DNA from 2 places in the Demequina muriae genome. Region 1 is predicted to be linked to the other one. Evidence: riboswitches for the same ligand, from Rfam matches in the RefSeq annotation. Region 1 holds a riboswitch; the other holds the start of a gene.
What was found. Region 1 has a riboswitch for thiamine pyrophosphate ahead of QQX02_RS09635 (thiamine-binding protein). Riboswitches for the same ligand answer to the same signal wherever they lie in the genome.

Region 1 (4,291 bases):
CTTGCCGCATCCGGAGGGCCCAAGGACGGCGACGAACTCGCCGTCCCCCATCGCGAGGTCCAGCCCATCCAGCACCTCGAGACCGCGCTCGCCGCGGCGCGACGGAGGGAAGGTGATGCTCAGGTCACGCACCGCCAGGACGGGCGCGGAGACCGACCCGGCCCGCGCATCGGCCGGGGTGACGGTGACGTCGGTCATGGCTGCGAGGGCAGGAACGCGTTCGTCCACGCTCCGTCGACGTCGGGGTCGCCGTCGAGCATGTCGCCGTCCGTGAGCCACTGCGAGAACTCCGTCCAGGTCGATTCCTGCTGCACGCCCCAAGCGTCCGGAGACGCGGCGTACTCGTAGGCGAGCCACTGGGCGCTCGCGGTGACCAGCTCCTGGTCGAGCTCGGGAGCGACGTCCATGAGCGCATCGGCCGCGGCCTGGGGGTCCTCCATGGCTGTCGCGTACCCGCGCGCGGTGGTCTCGACGAACGCGCGGACCACCTCGGGCGAGCCGTCGATGGTCTCTCCGGTGGTGGCGAGCAGCGGCGTGTACCAGTCGGGGATGCAGTCGAACCAGTCTCGGAAGGCGATGGTCGAGACGTCCAGGCCGTCGACCTCCCCAAGTCGCACCGTGTCCCAGGCGTCGAAGACCCACGCGGCATCGAACTCGTCCTGCGTGAGGCCGATGCGGAAGTCATTGCTCACCAGCGGCGCGTGTTCCACCAGCGCTGGGTCGCCGCCGTCGCATGCGACCAGGCTCGAGATGATCGTCTCCTCCAGGTCTGACCCGTATGAGCCGTAGCGCTTGCCCTCGAGGTCGCGCGGTCGGGTGATGCCGTCCTCTGCGAGCGAGAGCAGCGACGAGGTGTTGTGCTCGATGACGGTGGCGACGGACACCACGTCGGCCCCGGCGGCGCGGGCGGGGAGCAGCCCTTCCGCGACGGAGAACGCGAAGTCTGCCTGCCCGGCCGCGATCAGCTGCAGGCCCGACGTCTCACCGGGCTCGATCACTGTGACGTCCAGCCCGGCGTCCTCGTACCAGCCGTTCTCCAGCGCGAGGTAGAGGCCGGAGTGGTTGGTGTTGGGCGTCCAGTCGAGCACCACCGTGACGGGGGTCGACTCGGCGGGGGAGTCGGTGGGAGCGATCGCTGCCGGGGCGCTGGAGCAGGCGGCGAGGGTGATGGCTGTGCCTGCGGCAAGGGCGGCGAGCGATGCGGTGCGGAACAGGGGGTTCATGCGGATTCTCCTAGGTGTCGAGTGTCGAGTGTCGAGTGGTGGGCGAGGGCGGTCAGTGGCGCGCCACGGGGGCCCGCCACGGGGTGGCGACGCGCCTCAGCAGCGTGATCGCGGCGACCATGACTGCGGAAAGCAGCGCGATGAGCAGGATTCCGACGAAGATCTGATCGACGGCGTACGCCTTGCGGGAGCGCTGGATGAAGACGCCGATGCCGGACTCGCCCGCGAGGTATTCCGATACCACCGCGGCGCCTACGGCGTAGGTGGCCGCGATGCGCAGGCCCGCAAGCGCACCCGGGATGGACGCGGGCAGTCGCACCAGCCACAGCTGGTGGGCACGACCGCCACCGAGGCCGGCCACCGTGTCCGAGTACTCGGCGTCCACCTCGCGTATTGCCGCGGTGGCGGCGACCAGGACGGGGAAGAACACGGTGAGTGCGACCAGCACCACCTTGGAGGTGAGGCCGAAGCCCGCCCACAGGATCATCAGCGGCGCCAGCACGACCGTCGGGATGGTCTGGCTGAGCAGTACCACCGGCCGGGCGACGTGGCCGACGGAGGCCACGGCCGAGGTCAGCACGGCCAGCAGCCAGCCCAGTGCGGTGCCCAGGGCGAGCCCCAGCACCGCCTCGGTGGCGGTCGTCGCGATGTGCCGTCCGAGGGTGGGTGCCTGGTCGACGGCCGCGCTGACCACCTGGGAGGGGCTGGGCAGCACGAACTCGGGCAGCTCGCCCAGCCGCACCGATGCCTCCCAGGTGACCAGCAGCAGCACGACCGTGGCGGTGCCGATGAGGGCGGCGTGGCCTCGGCTGCCGCGCGTCATCGGCGGTGCTTGCTCACCAGATCCTGGACGCTCGGCCCGCGGTCACCGGCCGCGCCAGAGACCTTGATGACGGACAGGCAGCCTTCCGCTCCGGCAGCGATGGTGGACTCATGGACCTGGCGCAGCAGGGCCCAGACCTGGTCGGGCGTGCCCTCGAACGTGGTGCCCATGCCGCCCACCTCGTAGGACAGGCCGGAGGCCTCGATGGTGGCGATGGCCGCGTCGACGTGGGCGTAGCGGTCGTCGGGCGTGCCGACAGGGCGGGGAAGGACTTGGATCTCGGCGATCACGGGTGACTCCTTGGCGTCGGACCTGGGGTCCGCACGGCGCACAGTCAGCCGTCGACGGCTCGTGAGGGCGAGTGCGCTCCAGGGCCACGGCAGGCCCCACGATGCTCACGCCCGTGCCGTCGACACGTCCTTACGCTGGCATTACCCAGGTCAAGTTCTCGGGTCGACGGCGCGCTGGTGGCCGTCCTCTCAGCTCGGTTGCCCCGAGCTCCCCGCGTTTGCCCTTGCATCGTAGCCACATCGCGGCGAGGAGGTCCAGGCGCAGCGGAGACCGGGGGCTCTGGGGCGGACGGCCGATGCGCGGGTCGCTCCGGCGCCGCGCCCGGCTAGCTGGCGAGCGCGCCGGAGAAGACCTGCCACGCCAGAGCGGTCTTGGCCACCAGGCTGAGGACGATGTAGGCGCGCTCGCCGCGCAGGTAGTTCGCCCATTTCCCCTTCGCGCGGTACTGCAGCCACTGCACCACCGCGAACGTGTTGAAGAACACGAACAGCGAGATGATGATCCCCCACACGAATCCGGGCACAGTCTCGTCGCTGGTGTTGCCGGGGCCGATGAGGTTGATCGCGATGATGAGCCACGGCACGATTCCCACCATGCTGCCGAAGATGAAGGGCAGCAGGTCGCCGTCGCCGGGAGTCGCATAGCGCTCCTGCAGCCAGCCGAACAGGATCATGCTGGCGTTGACGGTGAAGAGGCCGGCGAGCGCGGTGAACTCGGAGATGCCGTTGAGCTGCAGGATGAGCACGATCATGATCGATGACGACAGCGAGTACTCGACCCAGCGGAAGGTGTTCCGGTTCTCGCGAAGTCCCGCCGTGTAGCGCGGGAAGAACATCGGTGAGATCACGAGGAAGTGGAACACCGCAGAGAGCAGCAGGAACCCCGCCACCGCGTACCCGATGTTGATGTCGAGCAGAGTCACCGGTTCGCCGAACGCATCGGACCCGGGTGGGCCGTTGAGGTACGTCGCACGGACGGGCAGGGTGGCGTCGTTGGCGAGCGCCACGATGGCGACGAACGAGGCGAGGTGAAGCAGGCCGGCGATCAGGTTGAACGGGCGGAGCTTGGCGAGCGCGGTGTCCATGATGTCCCTCTTCATTGAGCGGTGAACCGACCTGTTGTCCGCTCATAACCTCGCTGATAGCCGCCGCATTCCCGCCTCGCGTCACGGGTCGTCTGGGGGTTCTCCCCGAGACGAAGTCAGGGGAACGGTCATCCACGTGGGGGACGGGCGCGGCGGGGGCATCGCGGTAGGTTCGGACCATGCCCGCCATCGCCACGCAAGGCCTGACGAGGTCCTTCGGCCCCGTGACCGCGCTGTCACAGCTCACCGTCGAGATGCCCACCGGGGTGGTAGGACTCGTGGGCGCCAACGGAGCCGGCAAGTCGACCTTCATCAAGATCCTTCTTGGTCTGCTTCCCCCCACGTCGGGGACTGCGACCGTCCTGGGATTGGACTGCCTCTCGGACGGTCTCAAGATCCGTGAGGTCGTGGGCTACATGCCGGAGAGCGAGTGCCTGCCGCCCGACGTCTCGGCCACCGAGTTCATCGTGCACATGGCGCGCATGTCCGGGCTGCCGACGGACGTGGCGCGGGAGCGCACCGCGGACACGCTGCGGCACGTGGGGCTGTACGAAGAGCGCTACCGTCCCATCGGCGGCTACTCCACGGGCATGCGCCAACGCGTCAAGCTCGCTCAGGCGCTCGTGCATGACCCCCAGCTGGTGCTGCTCGACGAACCCACCAATGGGCTCGACCCCGCGGGCCGCGACGACATGCTCGAGCTCATCCGGCGCATCAGCGCGGACTTCGGCATCTCCGTGGTCGTGACGTCGCATCTGCTGGGCGAGCTCGAGCGCATCGCCGATCACATCGTGTCCATCGAGGCGGGCGTGCTCCAGCACTCCACCTCCACGGCCGCGGCCACGGAGTTCAGCGGAATGATGCTGGTCG
Region 2 (4,291 bases), 490 kb from region 1:
CGGTCGCGGCCGGCGAGTGGGCGCGTGCCGTCGAGCCGGCGCGTGCCGAGCGAGCGCTCGCGCCGCCGCCTCGCCCACTCGGCGCCTCCGAGAGCGAGGGCGACGAAGGCGAGCTGCAGCACCGACAGCACCGCCGCCGCGCGGAGGTCGAGGAACTGATTGACCTGCAGGTAGATCTCGGTCTCGACGGTGCGGACGCGGGTGCCGCCCAGGACCAGGACCACGCCGAACGACGTCGCGCAGAACAGGAAGACGACGGCCGCGGCCGAGCCGATCGCGGGCGCGAGGGCCGGCAGCGTGACGTGCGCGAAGGCACGTCGACGGTCGGCGCCGAGCGTGCGGGCAGCCAGCGCCGTCGACGGGTCCATGGCCGCCCACGCGCCTCCCACCACGCGAATCACGACGGCGACGTTGTAGAACACCAGGGCCGCGGCGATTGCGATCGGGGACTGGTCGAGACCCAGCCCCCCGAGCGGCCCGGATCGACCCAGGAGCGCGGTGAAGGCGGCGGCGACCACCACGGTGGGGAGCACGAACGGCACGGCGGCGACCGCCCGCACCGCGCGCTGGCCGCGCCACCGCAGGCGATAGAGCGCGTAGGCGCCGGGAAGCCCGAGCGCCAGCGATCCCGCCGTACCCGCCGCGGCGAGTGCGAGCGTGGTGCCCACCGCATCGGCCGTCCGCGATGACGCCACCACCTCGGCGAGCCCGCCGAGGTCGAAGCCGCCGTCGAACAGTCCACGGCCCAGCACGGCGACCAGTGGCCACAGGAAGAACAGGCCGAGGAACGCGAGGGGCACCGCAGCGAGCGCCCACCACCCCACTGAGTGGTGGAACGGCGTGGAGTGGCGGAGGCGCAGCGGCGTCACCAGCGTTCCTCGGACCAGAGTCAGTCGAGGACGATCGCGGTCCAGGACTCGATCCACGCGTCACGGTTCGCGGCGATCACATCGGGGTCCATGGTGTGGGGGTCGTCGGCTAGCGGGGCGAACTCGGCCCACTCGGCCGGCACGTCGACCTGGGAGGACACGGGGTAGACGTACATGTTCTCCGGCACGCTCGCCTGGAAATCGTCCGAGAGCATCCAGTCGATGACGGCCTTGCCCGCCTCGGGGTTGGCCGCTCCCTCGAGAAGCCCTGCGTACTCGACCTGGCGGAAGCACGTGTCGAGCAGCGCCGCCGTGGTGGCCTCGCCGTCGATGACCTCGGACGGAGGCGATGAGGCGTAGCTCAGCACGACCGGGTAGTCGCCACCGTAGTTGGGGGCGGAGAAGTCCACGAAGTACGTGTCCGACCAGGACGACGTGACGCGAACCTGGTTCTCGGTGAGTGCGCGCCAGTAGTCCTCCCAGCCGTCCTCGCCGAACTCGGCGACCGTCGCAAGCAGGAACGCCAGCCCGGGCGACGAGGTCGCGGGGTTGGTCACCGACATCACGCCGTTGTACTGCGGGTCGGTGAGGAACCCGAGTCCCGAGGGAACCTCGAGGCCGGACTCCTCGAACCAGCCGATGTCGTAGTTCAGGCAGACATCGGAGTAGTCGATCGCGGTGAGTGCCTGCGAGCCTGCCACCGCATACTCGGAGGCGTCTGACGCAGCCGGGGCGCCGGACTCGTAGTCGGCGAACACCCCCTCGTCGATGGCGCGCGACGCAAACGTGTTGTCGACTCCGAACACGACATCGCCCAATGGGGCGTCCTTGGTGAGGATCAGCTGGTTGACGAGCACACCGGCGTCGCCCGGCTGGACGAATGTGACCTCGAGGCCGGACTCCTCTTCGAAGGCCGCGAGGACCTCGTCGGGGACCGCGAAGCTGTCGTGGGTCACGACGGTGACCTCGGAGCTCGAAGGATCCGTCGGGGCGGAGTCGGTCGCATCGGCGGTCGCGCCATCAGCGGCGGCGCCCGTCGGCTCCGCGGTGTCGCCGTCGGAGGAGCAGGCCGCGAGCGTCAACGTCGATGCCGCGACGGCCAGGGCGGTGATGGTGCGCAGTGGACGCATGGGTGGAACCTCCCACAAGTAGGAGGGGACGAGTCTCGACTCCCTACGCCGGCATCACCCGGATCAGGTTCGAGGGTCTGCGGCTGGTCCGCACTCTCAGCGCTCTGGCCCCTCGCGGGAAGCGCTCCCCTGTCGTTGTCCGGCCAGCATACCGCCGATGCGAGTGAGGGCGGACGCGGTCAGATCAGGGCTCGCAGGCCCATCCGTCCTTGTCGCGGTCGGACTCGTCGTTCAGGGCGTAAAGGGATGCCGAGACGAAGGTGCTCGTCGTGATGGGGCCGCCCACACGGGTGCCGATCATGTCGCGTACGCTCGACGACTTCGCCACGCCATGCGGGTAGTGCTTGCGCATGTCGGTGCAGGACGCATAGTCGATGCCGACGGACTTCTTCACTGCAGAGGTCCGAGTCGCGCTGGTGTATCCCGACTTGGTGCCGACGACCTTGACTGTGATCGACTTGTACGCATCGGCCGGACGCACCTTGTACGTGCTTGCCGTGGATCCGCTCACGGCCTTGCCGTTCACGTACCACTGGACCTTCGTCGTCACGGTCCCCGGTCCCCAAGTGCCGCGCTTGACCGTCAGCGTGCTGCCCGCCTTCGCGGTGCCGGTGATGGTCGGGGTGGGCGCGACGAGCCTGCGCCAGACGGTCACCGACGCGGAAGTCTTGGACATGGCGGAGTAGCCGGTGCGCGTCGCCGTCGCCTTCACCGTGATCTTGTGGCCGATGTCGGCCGTCGTGGCCTTGTAGGACCTCGACGTCGCTCCCGAGATGCTCGTGCCGTCCCGATACCACCGGTACGTCACCGAGCCGGGCGTGGGCGACCAGGTGCCGGCGCTCGCGGTCAGGGTGGAGCCCACGGTGGGCGAGCCCGTGACCTTGGGAGCGGGTGCGGTCGTGAAGACCTTCGCTGCGGTTCGTGAGTGACTGACCCACGTGCTCGACAGGTACCCCGAGCGCTTCGCTGTGATGGCCACCGAGATCTTGTGGCCTGCATCGGCGGTCGTGAGTCGGTACGAGGAGCCCGTGGCACCCGTGATCGCCTTGCCGTCGCGGCGCCACTGGTACGTGCTCGCCGACGGCGTGACGCCGTAAGTGGGTGCCTTGATGCTGACCGTGCTGCCCGCAGCGAAGGTCCCCGTGAAGTCCGACGTGGTGCGCACGGTGCCGAGGGATCCGAGGACGGTCGTCGAGGGGCCGGTGTAGGTGCGGGTCTCGTATCCGGCGGCTCGCACGCTCACGCTCACCGACAGCGTCTTGCCCCGGGCCGATGCGGGCAACTGATAGGTCGTGGTGCGGTCCCAGTCGGTGGTCGCGACGGTGGTGCCATCGATCTTCCACACCGTCTTGAAGGACGGCTGGGTGTCGACGCTGCTGAGCCCCGTCACGGTGACGTGGGGGGTGGTGCCCACCACCGCGGGATTGGTGAACGTGATGGTGGGGGACGCGGGCAGTGCGCCGAGCACCGCGGCAGACGCGCTGCCACGGATCTCCTTCTCCACCATGCCGGGCAGCCAGATGGTCGCGACGGCGCGTGGCCTGAGCCCCATGTGTGTCACTCCGGGTGTGTATGTGGTCCCCCAGCCCAGGTACTGCCCGGTGCCAGCGTCCTCCCACGTGAAGCTGGGCGTCAGTCCAGCGGGAGCATTGGCCGTGGTGAGCGACGCCGTGAGCGTCTGCCCTACCTTCGAGGTTCCCGAGACCGTGACCGTCGCCGACAGCGACGCCGGCCAGGCGCACGCCGTCGGACCGGAGCTGGCGACGTGGTCGATCTGCCCGGAGAACGCGTCGCCGTCGTCGAACCGCAGCACCGACTGGCCGTAGGGCAGAAACATGGTCTGTGGCCCGAAGCGGTAGGCGTTGGAGGCGGTGGCGGAGAGGACGCTGCCTGCAGGCCCCACAATCTGGGCGGGGGTGAAGGGGACGCAGCGGGTGACCGGCGCGCCATCGATGAACTGATCCCGTGCGGAGAACTCCTCCAGGGCCGGCATGGCGCCCAGCGCAGACGCATTGCGCACGGCGTTGCCGTCGACGTCGAGGAAGGCCAGCGACGGGTGGCCGGCGAGCGGGCTGAGGTCCTCCACCCACGCGTACGCGAGGTCGACGACGGTCAGGCTCGCGAGCTGCGCCAGTGGCGACACGTCCTCGACCAAGGTCTCATCGGCGTACAGCGCCTCGAGCGCGTGGGCGTCGGCGAGCGGGCTCAGGTCCTCGACATCGGTCGCACCGATGTCGAGAACCGCCAGATCGGGCAGGGCCGCGAACGACGGCAAGGTCGTCAGGGCCCCCG

Region 2: linked by a shared signal. The riboswitch ahead of QQX02_RS07310 (thiamine ABC transporter substrate-binding protein) and the one ahead of QQX02_RS09635 (thiamine-binding protein) in region 1 are both predicted to bind thiamine pyrophosphate.

The regions. Positions count from the first base shown of each region.
Region 1 is NZ_JAUHQA010000001.1:2,053,640-2,057,930, forward strand. It holds gene QQX02_RS09620 (ABC transporter ATP-binding protein) at 1-198, opposite strand, end outside; gene QQX02_RS09625 (ABC transporter substrate-binding protein) at 195-1,223, opposite strand; gene QQX02_RS09630 (ABC transporter permease) at 1,276-2,046, opposite strand; gene QQX02_RS09635 (thiamine-binding protein) at 2,043-2,336, opposite strand; TPP riboswitch at 2,447-2,561, opposite strand; gene heR (heliorhodopsin HeR) at 2,663-3,421, opposite strand; gene QQX02_RS09645 (ABC transporter ATP-binding protein) at 3,601-4,291, shown strand, end outside.
Region 2 is NZ_JAUHQA010000001.1:1,559,887-1,564,177, forward strand. It holds gene QQX02_RS07305 (ABC transporter permease) at 1-869, opposite strand, end outside; gene QQX02_RS07310 (thiamine ABC transporter substrate-binding protein) at 890-1,999, opposite strand; TPP riboswitch at 2,023-2,140, opposite strand; gene QQX02_RS07315 (excalibur calcium-binding domain-containing protein) at 2,184-4,291, opposite strand, start outside.